Regions from separate parts of the Peterkaempfera bronchialis genome, predicted to be linked through region 1. Evidence: riboswitches for the same ligand, from Rfam matches in the RefSeq annotation. Region 1 holds a riboswitch; each other region holds the start of a gene.

Region 1 (5,135 bases):
TCATTGATCCTGCGGACGGCCTTCTTCGCGACGTGCTTGGCGGTGTGGACGGCCTTCTTGACGACCTTCTTGGCCACCTGCTTGGCAGCGTGGTACTCCTGCCGGGCGAAGTTGACCGCGTCGTAGTAGGTCGCGGTGGCATAGCTGGTCGCATAGCTGACGGTGGCGTGGTAGGCCGAGCTGGCTGCGTGGGTGACCGTATGGGCCGCCGACTTGAGGGAGCCCATCAGGCTCCAGTGGCCGGTCGGGTCGGTGCCGGTGAGCGGGTTGTCGTCGGCGTAGGCGAACCGGTCGGCATGGACGGAGGCGGGGACCGGGTTGAGGCCGACGGTGTCGCGGCTGGTGAACTGGCCGATGCTGGGGTTGTACCAGCGGGCGGCCATGTCGACCTGGTTGGTGTCCGGGTCGGTCCACTCGGACTGGTATCCCAGGTGGCCGAGCATTCCGCTGGTCGCGGTGACCTTGCCGAACGGGTCGTAGGTGGTCGAGCCGGTCAGTGCGGCGCCGGAGTCGGTGAACTGCGCGACCACGTCGTCATGCAGATCGGTCATCGCCAGTACCGCGACGCCTCCGGTCCGCACCCCGACCAGCCCGCCCTCGGGGTCGCGGCCGTAGCTGGCCCCGCCGTCGGAGGCGAGGTCGTTGCCGACGCCGGTGTAGGAGAACGTCTGCTGGTCGAGTCCGGTGCCTGCGGTGACCACCCGGTCCAGACCGTCGTAGGCGTAGCTCTGGCCGCCCTGGCTGATCACGCGGTTGAAGGCGTCGGCTGCGGTCGTGGTGGCGCTGCCGAGTTCACTGGTGGTGGTGCGCAGGGTGCCGCGCGGGGTGTAGGCGTAGCTGTTGTGCCCGTCCGAGGTCAGCTCGTTGCGGGCGTCATAGGTGTAGGTGTCGCAGCCGACGCGGGTGCGGTTGCCGGAGGCGTCGTAGCTGTAGCCGGTGGTGGCGGTGCCGTTGTTCCAGGAGGTGAGCCGGTCGGCCCAGTCGTAGGTGTAGGTGTGGGCGGCGGCGCCGACGACGCCGGTGGTGGTCTTCGAGGTCTCGTTGTCGTTGAGGTCGTAGCCGTAGCTGATGGACGCCTCGGTCGACCCGCCGGGGTTGGTCAGTACGTCGCTGGTCAGCCGGTGCAGGGCGTCGTACCCGAGGCTGCGGGTGGCCTTTCCGGTGCCGTAGCTGTTCTGGCTCGACGCATAGCCGAGGTAGAAGCCCGAGTGCCAGGAGGCGTCCTGCGCTACGGCGGTGTAGTTGTGTGCGGTCCCGTTCACCTTCACCCACGCCGACACGGTGAAGCTTCCGGTGGTGTCGACCACCGGGCCGTCCGTGCTGATCGCGGCGTCGGTCCCGTTGAACGCGGCGCTGCCGCCGTGGTCGGTGGACCAGGTCACGCCGCCGTTCACGGTCGCGGTGCGGTGGGAGCCGGAGGAGTCGGCCGCTTCGGCGCCGCCGGTCTCGCCGAGCTTCCAGCGGCCCACCGGGGCGGTGGAGCCGTCGTGGACGGTGGTGGAGCCGGGGTTGCCCAGCGCGTCATAGGTGGCGGTGGTGGTCTCCGGCGTGCCCGAGGCTCCGGTGTGGACGCTCATCACCACGTGGTCGTCCGGGTCGTAGGAGACCTTGGTGGTCCGGGCCAGGTTGGCCGGGTCCAGCGTGGTGGCAGTGGTCCGCGAGGCGGCGTCCACCGTGTAGGTGGTGGTGGTCGCACCGTTGTTGGTGACCTGGCGGACCATGTTCCCGGCGGCGTCGTAGGTGTACTTCGGCTGGGTGGTGGTCAGCTGGCGGCCGTCGAGGTCGAAGGTGTAGTCGGTCTCCCCACCGGCCGGGTCGACCTCCCGGATCATGTTCCCGTAGATGTCGTAGCCGTAGCTGGTGGTCTGCGTCGTTTGGTCAGCAGCCGGCCGAGGTTGTCATAGCTGAAGGTGACGGTGCCGCCGTTGGGGTCGACGATCCGCGCCACATCGCCGTTGTGGTTGTAGGTGTACGACTGCCGTGCCCCGCTGGGGGTGACCGTCGATGCGAGCAGGTACGCGGGCGCATAGCCGGTGTCCGCGGCCGAGGTCGTGGCCGCGGTGTAGGTCGTCGTGGTGGTGCGGCAAGTCGACGGCACCCGGGGTGGGGCGGGTTTGGACCGGGCGAGGGCGGCAAGCCGCAGAGAAGGCCGTGCTGCTGAGGCGCGTATTCCCCATCCGGACGGCCGATGCCCCATGGCGGCGCAGGACCAGCCGCCGCGTCCGTGCCCGAGCCCAGGCGGTTTCCATGATCATGCTCGTCGGCCTGCTGGTCCCGCCCGTGCTGCTGCTGCTCATCCTGGGCATGTCCTGGCTGGAGGACCGGGTGTTCGGCCCGCAGGCGGGCGAGGTGGCGGAGGCAGTGGTGGCGGAGGCAGTGGAAGTGGAGCCGGTGGAGCAGCCGCAGGATCTCGCGGTGCGCCGGCTCGCCCGGGTCACGGCGGCGCGCGGCCGGGCCCGGCACCGGGCACGGTCGGCCGCCTGAGCGCCCCCCGAGCACCCTGCGAGCGTCCTGTGACGCATCGCTCCCAGGGCTGTATTGACGCTGCGACCTGGGGCGTGGTGGGATCTTTGCGCCAATACGGAGGCATGGAGAGGAAGCCGGTGCGAATCCGGCGCGGTCCCGCCACTGTCACCGGGGAGCACCCTCGACCGATGGTCACGGCAGCCGGAAGCACGGCCGCTGGAAGGCCCGGGGGTGTGCCGATCCGGGAGCCAGGAGACTCTCGCCTCCGCTCGTCGATCCAGGGCGCGGACCCTGAGTGAGGACACGCACGCCATGCAGGCTGCCCGGTTCGCAGGCCGACCTTCGGGGTCCACGACCGCTCGTCGCAGCGGCTGACCGGCGTGCGCACGCACACCGCCTTCGCGGTGGGTGCCGTCGCCGGGTATGCCGTGGACGCCCTGCTCGCCGACCCCCGCCGGGGTCATCCGGTCGCCGCCTTCGGTTCGGCCGCCGCCGCGCTGGAGCGGCGGCTCTGGCGTGACCACCGGGGAGCCGGGGCCGCCTTCACCGCGCTCTGCGTGGGCGGGGTCGCCGCCGGGGCGGTGGCGGCCGAGCGCACGGTGGGCCGTTCGGCGTCCGCGCGGGCGCTGCTGGCCGCCGGGGCTGTCTGGACCGTACTCGGCGGCACCTCGCTGACCCGGGAGGCCCGCACCGTCGCCGCCGCCCTCCAGGCCGATGACCTGGACGCCGCGCGGGCCCGGCTGCCGCACCTGTGCGGGCGTGACCCGCGCCATCTGGACCGCGACGGGCTGGCCCGGGCGGTGGTGGAGTCGGTCGCCGAGAACACCGCCGATGCCGTGGTCAACGCCCTCACCTGGGGCGCGCTCGCGGGCACGCCCGGTCTGCTGGCCTTCCGCGCGGTGAACACCCTGGACGCCATGGTGGGCCACCGCTCCCCGCGCCAGCTGCGCTTCGGCTGGGCCTCCGCCCGGCTGGACGACGCGGCGGGCTGGCCCGGCGCCCGGCTGACCGCGCTGCTGACCGTCGCCGCCGCGCCCGAGCCGGGCCGGGCCTGGCGGGTGTGGCGGCGCGACGGCTCGGCGCACCCCAGCCCCAACGCCGGGCAGGCCGAGTCCGCCTTCGCGGGTGCGCTGGGCGTGCGGCTGGGCGGGACGCTGGCGTACGGCAGCCGGGTGGAGCACCGCCCGGTGCTGGGCGCCGAGCTGCGGCCGGTGGCGGTCGGGGACATCGAGCGGGCCTGCCGGCTCTCCCGCCGGGTCGGCCTGCTGGCGCTGGGGACGACGGTGGCCGCCCGGTGGGCGGTCGGCCGACTGCGGAGTACGGGGACACTGCGGAGCACGGGCACCCGGAAGGGGGCGGGGGCGTGAGCGGGGCGCTGCTGGTCGCGGGGACGACCTCGGACGCGGGCAAGAGCGTGGTCACGGCGGGGATCTGCCGCTGGCTGGCCCGGCAGGGCGTGAAGGTGGCGCCGTTCAAGGCGCAGAACATGTCGCTCAACTCCATGGTCACCGCCGACGGCGCCGAGATCGGCCGCGCCCAGGCGATGCAGGCCGCCGCCGCCCGGGTGGAGCCGGAGGCGGCGATGAACCCGGTGCTGCTCAAGCCGGGCGGCGACGGCCGCAGCCAGGTGGTGCTGCTGGGCCGCCCGGTGGCCGAGGTGGGCGCGCTGGACTACCGGGAGCGCAAGCCGGTGCTGCTGGAGCGGTCCCTGGAGTGCCTGGCCGACCTGCGGCGCCGCTTCGATGTGGTGGTCTGCGAGGGCGCCGGCTCCCCCACCGAGATCAATCTGCGGGACCGCGACATCGCCAACATGGGCCTGGCCACCGCCGCCGGGCTGCCCGTGGTGGTGGTCGGCGACATCGACCGGGGCGGGGTCTTCGCCTCGATGTACGGGACGCTGGCGCTGCTCTCCGCCGAGGACCAGCGGCATGTGGCGGGCTGGCTGGTCAACAAGTTCCGCGGCGACGCCCGGCTGCTCCAGCCGGGGCTGGAGATGCTGGAGAAGCTGACGTCACGCCAGGTCCTCGGGGTGCTGCCGATGCTCTCCGGGCTCTGGCTGGACGCCGAGGACTCGCTCGACCTGGACACCGCCGTGGACCGGGGCGGCGCGGGCACTGCCGCCCCGTACGGCGCCGAGGTGCTGCGGGTCGCGGTGGTGCGGCTGCCCCGGCTCTCCAACTTCACCGACCTGGACGCCCTGGCGCAGGAACCGGGCGTACTGGTGCGCTGGGCCTCCCGGCCCGAGGAGGTCGCCGACGCCGACCTGGTGGTGCTGCCCGGCACCCGGGCCACCGTGGCCGACCTGGCCTGGCTGCGGGAGCGCGGGCTGGCCGACGCGATCAGCGGACGGGCGGCGGCGGGACGGCCGGTGCTGGGCGTCTGCGGCGGCTTCCAGATGCTGTCGCGGCTGATCGTGGACGAGGTCGAGTCCGGCGCCGGGCGGGTGCCGGGGCTGGGCCTGCTGCCGGTCCGGGTGGAGTTCGCCCGGGAGAAGACCCTTGGCCGACCGGTCGGCGAGGCGTACGGGGAGCGGGTGGAGGCATACGAGATCCACCACGGCGTGGTGGCGCTGGAAGGCGGCGAACCGTTCCTGGACGGCTGCCGGAGCGGCGCCGTCTGGGGCACCACCTGGCATGGCGCGCTGGAGAACGACGCCTTCCGCCGTGCCT
Region 2 (5,135 bases), 1.5 Mb from region 1:
CGGGAGGAGGCGGGCTCGACGCCGGAGTCGGCAGCCGCCCCGCCAGGGACTCGGCCACAGGTCGCAGCCGCGCACCCGGTGGCCGGCCTTGACGAGGTTGGCGGCCATCGGGCCGCCCATATGGCCGAGTCCGATGAAGCCGATGACGGCGCTCACCAGGGCACCTCCTGCACGGGGTCGGCAGGGTCGGCGGGGTCGGCGGGGTCGGCGGCGAAGGAGAGCTCCTGCGCGCCGAGCGGGGCGAAGAAGCGGGCCACGTCCGACTCGGTGACCTCGGCGAGGGTGGCCGGGGACCAGTGCGGGTCGCGGTCCTTGTCGATCACCTGGGCGCGGATGCCCTCCACCAGGTCCGGTGCGGACAGGGTGGCGCAGGAGATGCGGTACTCCTGCTCCAGGACCCGCTCCAGCGGGCCGAGGTGCCGGGCGCGGCGCAGCGCCGCCAGGGTGACCTTGAGCGAGGTGGGGGATCGGGTGAGGATGGTCGCTGCGGCTTCCTTCGCGGCCGCTGCGCCGCTGCCGAGCAGCCGGTCCAGGATCTCCTCGACGCTGTCGGCCGCGTAGCAGTGGTCGATCCACTCCCGGTGGGCGGCCAGCTCGCCCGCCGGTGCCTCGCCGACGTACCGGGGCAGCACCTCCGGCACAGGGGCATCGGCGAGGTCGGCGAGCAGTCCGGGCAGCCGGCCCGCCGGGACGAAGTGGTCGGCGAGCCCGCACAGCAGGGCGTCCCCGGCGCCCACCGGCGTCCCGGTGAGCGCCAGGTGGGTGCCCAGCTCTCCAGGGGCGAGGGAGAGCAGATGGGTGCCGCCGACGTCCGGTACGAAGCCGATGCCGGTCTCGGGCATGGCGACTCTGGACCGCTCGGTGACGATCCGTACGCTGCCGTGGGCCGAGACGCCGACGCCGCCGCCCATCACGATGCCGTCCATCAGGGCGACATAGGGCTTGGGGTAGTGGGCGATGCGGGCATTGAGCCGGTACTCGTCGCGCCAGAACGCCGCCGAGGCCGCGCCGCCGCCGGAGCGTACGTCCTGGTAAATGGAGCGGATGTCGCCGCCCGCGCAGAGGCCGCGCTCCCCCGCGCCGCTGATCACCACGGTCTGCACGGCGGGGTCACGCTCCGCTGCGGTGAGGGCCGCCCCGAGGCGGAGCACCATGGCGTGGTTGAGCGCGTTGAGGGCCCGGGGCCGGTTGAGGGTGAGGTAGGCCGCGCGGCCCTCGGTGCGCACCAGGACGGAGTCGTCGTCGGTCATCGGGCGGCCCCGGTCAGTCCACGGGCCACGATCAGGCTCATGATCTCGTTGGTTCCTTCCAGGATGCGGTGGACCCGAAGGTCACGGACGATCTTCTCGATGCCATAGTCGGTCAGATAGCCGTAGCCGCCGTGCAGTTGCCGGGCGCGGTCGGCCACGGAGTAGCCGGTGTCGGTGGCGAACCGCTTGGCCACGGCGCAGAGCTGGGCTGCCTGCGGATCGTCGCGGTCGACGACAGACGCGGAGACGCCGTCCGCCCCCTCTCCGCCGGTGCGGGTCATGACGATGCCAGAGGGCGGGCAGCCAGCGGGCGCGCTGGGCCTGGTCGCCGTAGCGGTCGATCATCCAGGCGACCATGTATCCTGACTCCCGGATCAACGCGCCCCGTCTGCCTTCCCGACGTCCTGCACGTCAGTGGCGTGTCTCAGCGACGCACTCCCCGGTCACAGTGGCGGGACCGCGCCGGATTCGCACCGGCTTCCCTGCACCGCGGGCCTTGTCCATGAACATATAGTTGGGCGTCCTAGTAAGTCCAGAGCCCCCCTGCCGCAGGTCCGCCCGTGTCTCATCTCACCATCCGACATGTGAACGGTGCTGTCCCGGACCCGCCCCAGCGCCTAGGCTGACCGGCGCAGCTGGTTCGCCCTGCCCGCCAGGCAGACGCGTCGCAAGAGGGAACCCGGTGGGAATCCGGGACTGCCCCGCAGCGGTGAGCGGGAACGACCGCCGTCATATGCACTGGGCCCGGTACGGGCCTGGGAAGCGACGGCCAGTAGGTGTCTGCCCCGGCAGACGTGCCCACGAGTCCGAAGACCTGCCACTGCCCGTGCGCAACCGACGCGCGCGGAGATCCCGGTGACCTCGTGGGCGGGTCGGCGTACATATCAGGCGGAGACATGCGACGGCAGATCGTCGCGGTCCGCCCGGTCTTGCCACCCTTCGCGCCTACGACCCGTCCCGGGGTCGTCGGAGACATGCTCGCGAAGGAGAGTCTTGTGACCAGCACGTCCGCAGCCGCGGCAGCACGGGGAACCGTGTACGGCTACCCACGCCCGGGCCGGAACCGGGAACTGAAGAAGGCCATCGAGGGGTACTGGCAGGGCCGCGTCACCGCCGGCGCCCTCCGGGACACGGCCGCCGAACTGCGCCGCGCCAACTGGCGGCTGCTCGCCGACGCCGGCATCCACGAGGTGCCGACCGGCGACTTCTCGCTCTATGACCACGTCCTGGACACCAGCGTGATGGTCGGCGCGATCCCCGCCCGGCACCGCGCCGCCGTCGAGGCGGACGCCCTGGACGGCTACTTCGCGATGGCGCGCGGCACCCAGGATGTGGCGCCGCTGGAGATGACCAAGTGGTTCGACACCAACTACCACTACCTGGTCCCGGAGCTGGGCCCCGACACCGCGTTCAGCGCCGACACCGCCAAGCAGGTCGCCGAGCTCACGGAGGCGCTGGCGCTCGGCCTCACCGCGCGCCCGGTGCTGATCGGCCCGGTCACCTACCTCCTGCTGGCGAAGCCCGCCCCCGGCGTCGCGGCGGACTTCGAGCCGCTGGCCCTGCTGGACCGGCTGCTGCCGGTGTACGCCGAGGCGCTCGCCGACCTGCGTTCCGCCGGTGCCGAGTGGGTGCAGCTGGACGAACCGGCCCTGGTGCAGGACCGCACCCCGGCCGAGCTGAACGCCGCCGCCCGCGCCTACCGTGAGCTGGGCGGTCTCACCGACCGGCCGAAGCTGCTGGTCGCCTCCTACTTCGACCGGCTGGGCGAGGCCCTTCCGGTCCTGGCCAAGGCCCCCGTCGAGGGGCTGGCCCTGGACTTCACCGGCGCCGCCGCCGCCAACCTCGGCGACCTCGCGGCCGTCGGCGGGCTGCCCGGCAAGCGCCTGCTCGCCGGAGTCGTCAACGGCCGCAATGTCTGGATCAACGACTTCGAGAAGTCCCTGGCCACCCTGGGCACGCTCCTGGGACTCGCCGACCGGGTCGATGTGGCGTCCTCCTGCTCCCTGCTGCACGTCCCGCTGGACGCCTCGGCCGAGCGTGACATCGACCCGCAGATCGCCCGCTGGCTGGCCTTCGCCCGCCAGAAGACCGCCGAGATCGTCACCCTGGCCCGAGGGCTCGCCCAGGGCACCGACCTCATCGCCGCCGAACTCGCCGCCAACCGCGCCGACCTGGCCTCCCGAGCCGGTTCCGTACTCACCCACGACCCGGCGGTCCGCGCCCGCAGCGCGGCCGTCACCGACCAGGACGCCCGCCGCTCGCACCCGTACCCGGAGCGGGCCGCCGCGCAGCACGCCCGCCTCGGGCTGCCGCTGCTGCCGACCACGACCATCGGCTCCTTCCCGCAGACGGCCGACCTGCGCACCGCCCGCGCCGAGCTGCGCACCGGGCGGATCGACGCCTCGGCGTACGAGGAGCGCATCAAGGCGGAGATCCGCGACGTCCTCGCCTTCCAGGAGAAGGCCGGTATCGACGTCCTGGTGCACGGCGAGCCCGAGCGCAACGACATGGTGCAGTACTTCGCCGAGCAGTTGACGGGCTACCTCGCCACCCAGCACGGCTGGGTCCAGTCGTACGGCACCCGCTATGTCCGGCCGCCGATCCTGGCCGGGGACATCTCCCGCCCCGAGCCGATGACGGTCCGCTGGACGACCTACGCCCAGTCGCTCACCGACCGCCCGGTCAAGGGCATGCTCACCGGTCCGGTCACCATGCTCGCCTGGTCCTTCGTCCGCGACGACCAGCCGCTCGGCGAGACCGCCCGGCAGGTCGCGCTCGCGCTGCGCGACGAGGTGAACGACCTGGAGGCGGCCGGTACATCGGTGATCCAGGTGGACGAGCCCGCCCTGCGCGAGACGCTGCCGCTGCGCGGTGCCGACCGGGCCGGGTACCTGGCCTGGGCGACCGAGGCGTTCCGCCTCACCACCAGCGGGGTCCGCCCGGACACCCAGGTCCACACCCATATGTGCTACGCGGAGTTCGGTGACATCCTCCAGGCCATCGACGACCTGGACGCCGATGTGATCAGCCTGGAGGCGGCCCGCTCCCATATGCGGGTCGCCGATGAACTCGCCACCGCCGGCTACCCCCGCGAGGTCGGCCCGGGCGTCTACGACATCCACTCCCCGCGTGTCCCCGGCGCGGACGAGGCGGCGGCCCTGCTGCGCAAGGGACTTGAGGCCATTCCCGCCGAACGGCTCTGGGTCAACCCCGACTGCGGTCTGAAGACGCGCGGCTGGCCCGAGGTCCGGGCCTCGCTGGAGAACCTGGTCGCGGCGGCCCGCGAGGTCCGGGACGGCCTGCCGGCCACGGCTTCCTGACCCGGCTCGTGACCCAGCTCTGACCCGGCTCCGGCCGGGGCGGGCCCCTGCGGCTCCGCTCCGGCCGGATCGCTGCCGCCCTCGCCTGGGCGGTCACTCCACGGTGTCGTCCTGCGAGGCCTGCTCGATCCCGCGCAGCACCGCGTCGGTCTCCTCCTGCTGGCGGCGGCGGGCGGCGGCCCAGTCCCGCAGCTCCTGGAGCCTGACCGGGTCCTCGGCGACCTCGGCGCTCACCACGGTGGTGATGCCGCTGCCCAGGTCCACGACCTGCTGGTCCATCCGGCCGGTGGCCAGGATGCCCATGACGACCAGGAACTCGTCCCGCACCTCCCGGGTGAGGAACCGCTCGTCCTCGTCGGGGATGTCCGCGTCGACGGTGTCCGCCCCGGACTCGATCAGCTTCAGCGGGCCCGTGATCATGCGGCCCAGCACCCGGAACTGGTCGGGGTCCATCCGGATCCGCAGCGATTCCAGGTACAGGCGGAGCTGGTCTGCGCGGCTTGGTGCCGTCTCGTCGTCCATGGGGGCATTTTTCCGCTCCGCCCGGCCGGACGACAGTGGCACG
Region 3 (5,135 bases), 1.4 Mb from region 1:
GCCACCGTCGCCTGACCGCCCCCGCCGCCGTGGGCCGGGCGCCCGCTCCGGGCGCCCGGCTCAGCGGCCGAGGCGTTCGCGGGCGTGGCGGCCGGTGACCCTGGCCAGCTCGTGCCAGAACGGGACGGCGGTGAGGTAGAGCCCGAGGACGGACATGACGCCGAACGACACATCGACGCTGATCCGGCCCTGCTTGGCCCAGTAGACGTCCTGGAGGTCCAGCAGCAGCGCGAACTCGTCGGCGATCAGCGCTGCCCCCGCGCCATAGGCGGCGGCCACGGCGGGATGGCCGATGTACTGGGCGTCGCCCCGGACGGCCACCATGCCGACCCCGGCCAGGGTGCCGATGCCCAGGTTGTAGTGGTGCAGATGGGTCCCGCCCATCGAGACATTGCCCCAGGGCAGCCAGCCACCACGGATACCGTGTGTGATCAGCCGCACCGTGCCGAAGGTCGTTCCGAACGCGACCCAGGTGACCAGTAGCGACCGCTGGGTGGGCGTGGTGTGCTCACGCAGTGTCGCCGCCCAGCGCTCGGTCAGGCGCGGCGGACGCCGCCCGCCGTCCCCGGTCTGCTGCTGCGCCTCCACGTCCGGCATGGCGCCCTCCGTTCCGCTGCGTCCGTGGCCGCACCCCGGTCAGGGGCACCGCTCCGTCCACGCTACGTCGAGGAGGGCGGCGGCGCCGGTCGGCGCCTGCCGTGGGGGCAGGCACCGCCCGGCGCCCGGGGCGCGGCTCAGCTGCCGTAACGCAGCGTGATCGTGTCGCCGAGGTGCACGGTGGTGCCACGGGCGGCCGCTGCCGACGCGGCCCCGTCGATGCTGACCTGCCAGGTCGAACTGCCGCTGTTGGCCAGGCCGTTGACGGCGGTGACCTGGCCGCTGCCGGAGGACGGGGCGCTGCCGGTGACGCAGCCGCTCGGGGTGGCCGCGGTGGTCGCCGCGTCGAGTACGGCCCCCAGGGTGCTGGTGGCGCCCGTCGGGGTGATGGCCACCGAGCAGACCTTGGGGGTGCCGCTGCCGCTGTCCACGATCAGGGCCAGGCTGCTGGTGGTGCCGCTGGTGAACGCCGTGTCGCCGACCCAGCGGGGGGCGCCCACCGTGGTCGGGATCGGCGGGGGCGCGGTGAAGCCGCCGCCGGCGACGGCGCGCAGGGCGTCGATGGAGGAATAGGCGGAGGGCGAGCTGTCGGACGGCAGATAGCGGAAGCCACCGCCGGGGTTGAACTGCTGGGCGATCAGGAAGTCGACCGGGGTCTTGCCGGCGGGGGTCGTGAAGTCGGCGCCCTGGCTGTTGATGCCGCAGGCGTTGAGGCCCGAGACGCCCCAGCCGTTGGAGTCGCTGTTGGCGCCGAACATCGAGGTAAAGGCGCCGGAGGTGTTGACCAGCTTGCCCTTGAGGAAGTTCTTGGCGGCCACCACGGACGCGTCGGTCGCCGGGACGCCGCTGCTGCACAGGGCGGCCATGGTGGCGCCGGTCATGTCGATGTCACTGGTCGAGGCGAGGGCGGACGGGTTGCCCGCGGCCTGGCTGTAGTTCCAGCCGCCGTCGTTGTGCTGGTTGGCCCGTACGACCGTGACCGAGGCGTCCAGCAGCCGCTGCGGGACGCGCTGGACGCCGGACTGCGTCTTGGCGCCGCCCAGGGCGAGCAGCGCGAAGACGGTGCCGTTGAAGTTGGCGGGCGGCCCATAGGAGCCGGGGGAGGAGGTCTGCCAGTAGGAGGCGACCCGGGCGATCAGGTTCTGCCCGGGGGAGACCCGCGCCGGGTCGATCCCCGCCGCATAGGCGTTGAGGATGCCGCGTTCGTAGTCGGTCACCACCGGCGAGGCGCCGGGCCAGGTCGGGGCGGCAAGCTGGTTGCGGTAGACGGTGCGGGCGTTCTTGGTGGCGTCGCCGCCGGGGACCACGTCGACGGCGGCCTTTCCGGCGGCGGCCATCGCGCTGAACGCCCACTCATTGGAGAGGCCGCCGCCGGCGTACCCGCCGTCAGGGCCTTGCAGAGAGGTGAGATAGGCCACGCCGTTGGTCGTGGAGGTGGCGATCTGGGCCGCGCTTGAGGTGGCCTGGGCGGGTACGGCGGTGAGGGTGAGTGCGCCGATCCCGAGGGAGAGCGCGACGGCGAGTATGCGGCCTGACAGTGTGCCGGACATGGGGTCTCCTCGGCTGGGCGACGTGTCCACCGCGCCCGGGCCGAAGCGTCCGCGACTCACCGCGGCACCCTCGCCGACGAGGCGGCCGCCGCCCTCTCGCGTGGACAGGCATCCGCTGATGGTGCGTCACCGTGCGGGCATTCGGGCTCGAAGCGGCGGTCGCCGCTCACACCGTTGCGCGTCAGCCCTGGACTTCCACCAGGTTCCCCCGCGCGGTGACACGGAGACGGTAGCGCCTTTCGAGCGGGACGTCCCGCCCGCTGACGATCCGTTGACCGTCCCGAACCGGGTGTGTTCTCATGAACGCGTTTCGTCCTTCAGTTCGCAGGGGAAGCCGGTCAGAACCCGGCACTGACCCGCAACCGTAGGTCCGCCACCGTGCGGACGAGTCGGATTACCTGCACTGAAGAGGTATGTCAGGAGCGCTGCCGAGGACTGCGGCGCGGACTGGACGGCACGCCCGGCCCCGCCGGGTGTGGTGCACAGCCGTGCCCGGACTCCCTCGTCGGCAGACCGGGGGGACCACCCATGGGTATCGGCACCACCAGGCACGGCAGCGGACGGAGAGGCGTCACGGCGCGGCTGTGCGCCGTCCTCGCGACGGTGACGGCGCTCTTCCTCGCGCTGGTGCCGTTCAGCACACCGGCCGGTGCCGACCCGATCGAGAAGTGCACCGCCACCACCGGCGCGATCGTCGCGGTCGACTTCGGCCACTGGGGCGGCCCGGTGGTCCGAGGCTGCGACGCGCACCCCACCACCGGGATGAACCTGCTGCACAACGCCGGGTTCACCACCGTCGGCACCGTGCACGACGGGCCCGGCTTCATCTGCCGGATCGGCAGCGGCGACTTCAACGGAGGCGCGCAGTACCCCACTGCGGCGGAGGAGAGCTGCGTACAGACCCCGAAGGCCACGGCGTACTGGTCGTACTGGCTCGCCCCGGCCGGCCGGAACACCTGGACCTACAGCCCCCTCGGCGCCCTCAGCGACGTGCCGAAGCCGGGCGAGGTCGAGGCATGGGTCTTCGGCGGGACCGATGTCGCGGGCACCAGCGGACAGCCGGCCTTCAGCCCGGACTCCGTCCGCGCGGGCGGCCCCGGCGCCACGCCGTCCGTCCCGCCCTCCGCCTCGCCCTCCTCCGGCCCGGGCGGCTCCCCCTCGGCGCCCGGCTCGCCCCAGCCGTCCCCCGCCGTGGCCGCCGCGGCACGCTGGCTGGTGGGCCGGCTGGTGGACGGCGACCACCTGTACAACGAGGCATTCGGCGCCCCCGACTACGCACGCACCGCCCTCCTGGGGACGGCGCTGGCCGCAGCGGGCGGCCAGGACGCGACCCTGACCCGGATCACCGCCTATCTGGCCGCCCACGCCGACGACTACCTCCAGCCGGACGGCACCTCCGTACCCCCGGACCCCACGGCGGTCGCCAACCTCGCCCTGCTGGCCGAGGCCACCGGCGCCGACCCCCGGGACTTCGGCGGCCATGACCTGCCCGTCGACCTCGCGGACCATGTCTGCTCCGCCGCAGGCAGCCTCGGCAACTGCACGGCCGCCGGGGACTTCCACGGCGCGTTCTCACCGAGCACCCAGGCGCTGGGCGTGCTGGCACTCGCCCGCAGCAGCGTCGCACCCCCGGCGGCGGCCGTCGCCCGGCTGGAGCAGTTGCAGTGCGCCGACGGCGGCTTCTCCGGCTCGATGATCGCCCCGGGCGAGTTCTGCGACCCCGAGCCCGGCACCACCGCGCTGGCGGCGATGGCCCTCACCCTCGTCCCCGAGGCCGCCCCGGCGCTCGCCAAGGCCACCGCCTACCTGGCGGACCAGCAGCAGGCCGACGGCAGCTACCTCCCGTACACCGGCGCCCCCGGCGGCGACACCTGGAGCACCGCACTGGGCACCCAGGCACTGCTGGCGCTCGGACGGACCGCCGGAGCGGCCACCGCGCAGCGCTGGATCGCGGACCGGCAGAACGGCGACGGCGGGTTCGCCTCCGACGCCACGGGCGGTGACTCCGACCTGACAGCCAGCGCGCAGGCGCTGATCGCCCTGGCCGGGGCGAACCTGGCGACCCTGCACCCCGCCGATCCCGACCCGTCGTCGTCCCCGTCTCCGTCGCTGTCTCCGTCGGACACCGCGACGCCGACCGGTCCGCCGTCACCGTCCGCCACCTCCTCGCCCTCCACGCCGACGCCCCCGGCCGGCCGGGTGCCCGACCTGGCCAAGGGCGTCGCCTACCTGGTCGCCCCGAAGCGCCTGCTCGGCGGCGAGTACTACGAAGCGTTCGACGGAACCGGGTTCGCGGACTTCGGGCTGACCATCGACGGCGCCTTCGCGCTGGCCGCGACCGGCGGGAACGACACCGCTCTCGCCGGGATCGTCGACTTCATCGACCAGCAGCGCAAGGACGGCACCGACCGTACGGTCAACGACTGGACCCTGATCGGAACGTCCTACGCCGGCGGCGGATCGATCGCCAAGGAGGCGCTGCTCGCCCAGGTGACCGGCCGCAACCCCAGGAACTTCGGCGGCCATGACCTGATCGCTGCCCTGGACCAGGCGGTCTGCACCCGGGCCGCCGCCGACACCGGCTGCGCGGCCGAGGGCAACTACACCCACGCCATGTCGGTCTTCTCCCAGTCCCTCGGCGTCATCGCCCAACTGCGGGCCGGTGACGCATCCCACGCGGAAGCGCCGATCGGCTATCTGCGGAGTCTCCAGGCGGAGGACGGCTCCTGGCCCAGCCTGATCCCCTCCACCGGCGACCGGGATGTGGACAGCACCGCGATGGCCGTGATGGCGCTCGCCCTGGTGCCCGGCGACGCCGCAGCGCAGGCCGTCGACCGGGGGGTGGCCTGGATCGCCGCCCGGCAGCAGGCCGATGGCGGATTCCCCGGCGCGGCCGGCGACTCCACCAACTCGGCGGCGCTGGCGATCCAGGGGATGAGCCTGCACCCGGAGAAGTACGCCGGCCGGATCGCCAGGGCGCGTGCCTTC

The links. A riboswitch is a leader RNA that binds a small molecule or an ion and turns the genes downstream of it on or off. The one in region 1 is predicted to bind cobalamin.
Region 2: it holds a riboswitch for cobalamin, as region 1 does, so the genes downstream of both, metE (5-methyltetrahydropteroyltriglutamate--homocysteine S-methyltransferase) here and C7M71_RS23935 (cobalamin biosynthesis protein) in region 1, are expected to answer to the same signal.
Region 3: it holds a riboswitch for cobalamin, as region 1 does, so the genes downstream of both, C7M71_RS29255 (prenyltransferase/squalene oxidase repeat-containing protein) here and C7M71_RS23935 (cobalamin biosynthesis protein) in region 1, are expected to answer to the same signal.

The regions. Positions count from the first base shown of each region.
Region 1 covers NZ_CP031264.1:5,416,352-5,421,486, reverse strand. The annotation lists gene C7M71_RS23950 (RHS repeat-associated core domain-containing protein) at 1-1,832, opposite strand, end outside; gene C7M71_RS23945 (RHS repeat domain-containing protein) at 1,829-2,098, opposite strand; gene C7M71_RS23940 (hypothetical protein) at 2,248-2,484, shown strand; cobalamin riboswitch at 2,568-2,747, shown strand; gene C7M71_RS23935 (cobalamin biosynthesis protein) at 2,847-3,833, shown strand; gene C7M71_RS23930 (cobyric acid synthase) at 3,830-5,135, shown strand, end outside.
Region 2 covers NZ_CP031264.1:6,890,559-6,895,693, reverse strand. The annotation lists partial or broken gene C7M71_RS33310 (NAD(P)-binding domain-containing protein) at 70-156, opposite strand; gene C7M71_RS29460 (enoyl-CoA hydratase/isomerase family protein) at 153-1,250, opposite strand; partial or broken gene C7M71_RS29455 (acyl-CoA dehydrogenase family protein) at 1,247-1,480, opposite strand; cobalamin riboswitch at 1,608-1,732, opposite strand; cobalamin riboswitch at 1,869-2,086, shown strand; gene metE (5-methyltetrahydropteroyltriglutamate--homocysteine S-methyltransferase) at 2,246-4,570, shown strand; gene C7M71_RS29445 (hypothetical protein) at 4,664-5,092, opposite strand.
Region 3 covers NZ_CP031264.1:6,839,209-6,844,343, forward strand. The annotation lists gene C7M71_RS29250 (hypothetical protein) at 61-597, opposite strand; gene C7M71_RS29255 (prenyltransferase/squalene oxidase repeat-containing protein) at 735-2,147, opposite strand; cobalamin riboswitch at 2,263-2,386, opposite strand; gene C7M71_RS29260 (prenyltransferase/squalene oxidase repeat-containing protein) at 2,676-5,135, shown strand, end outside.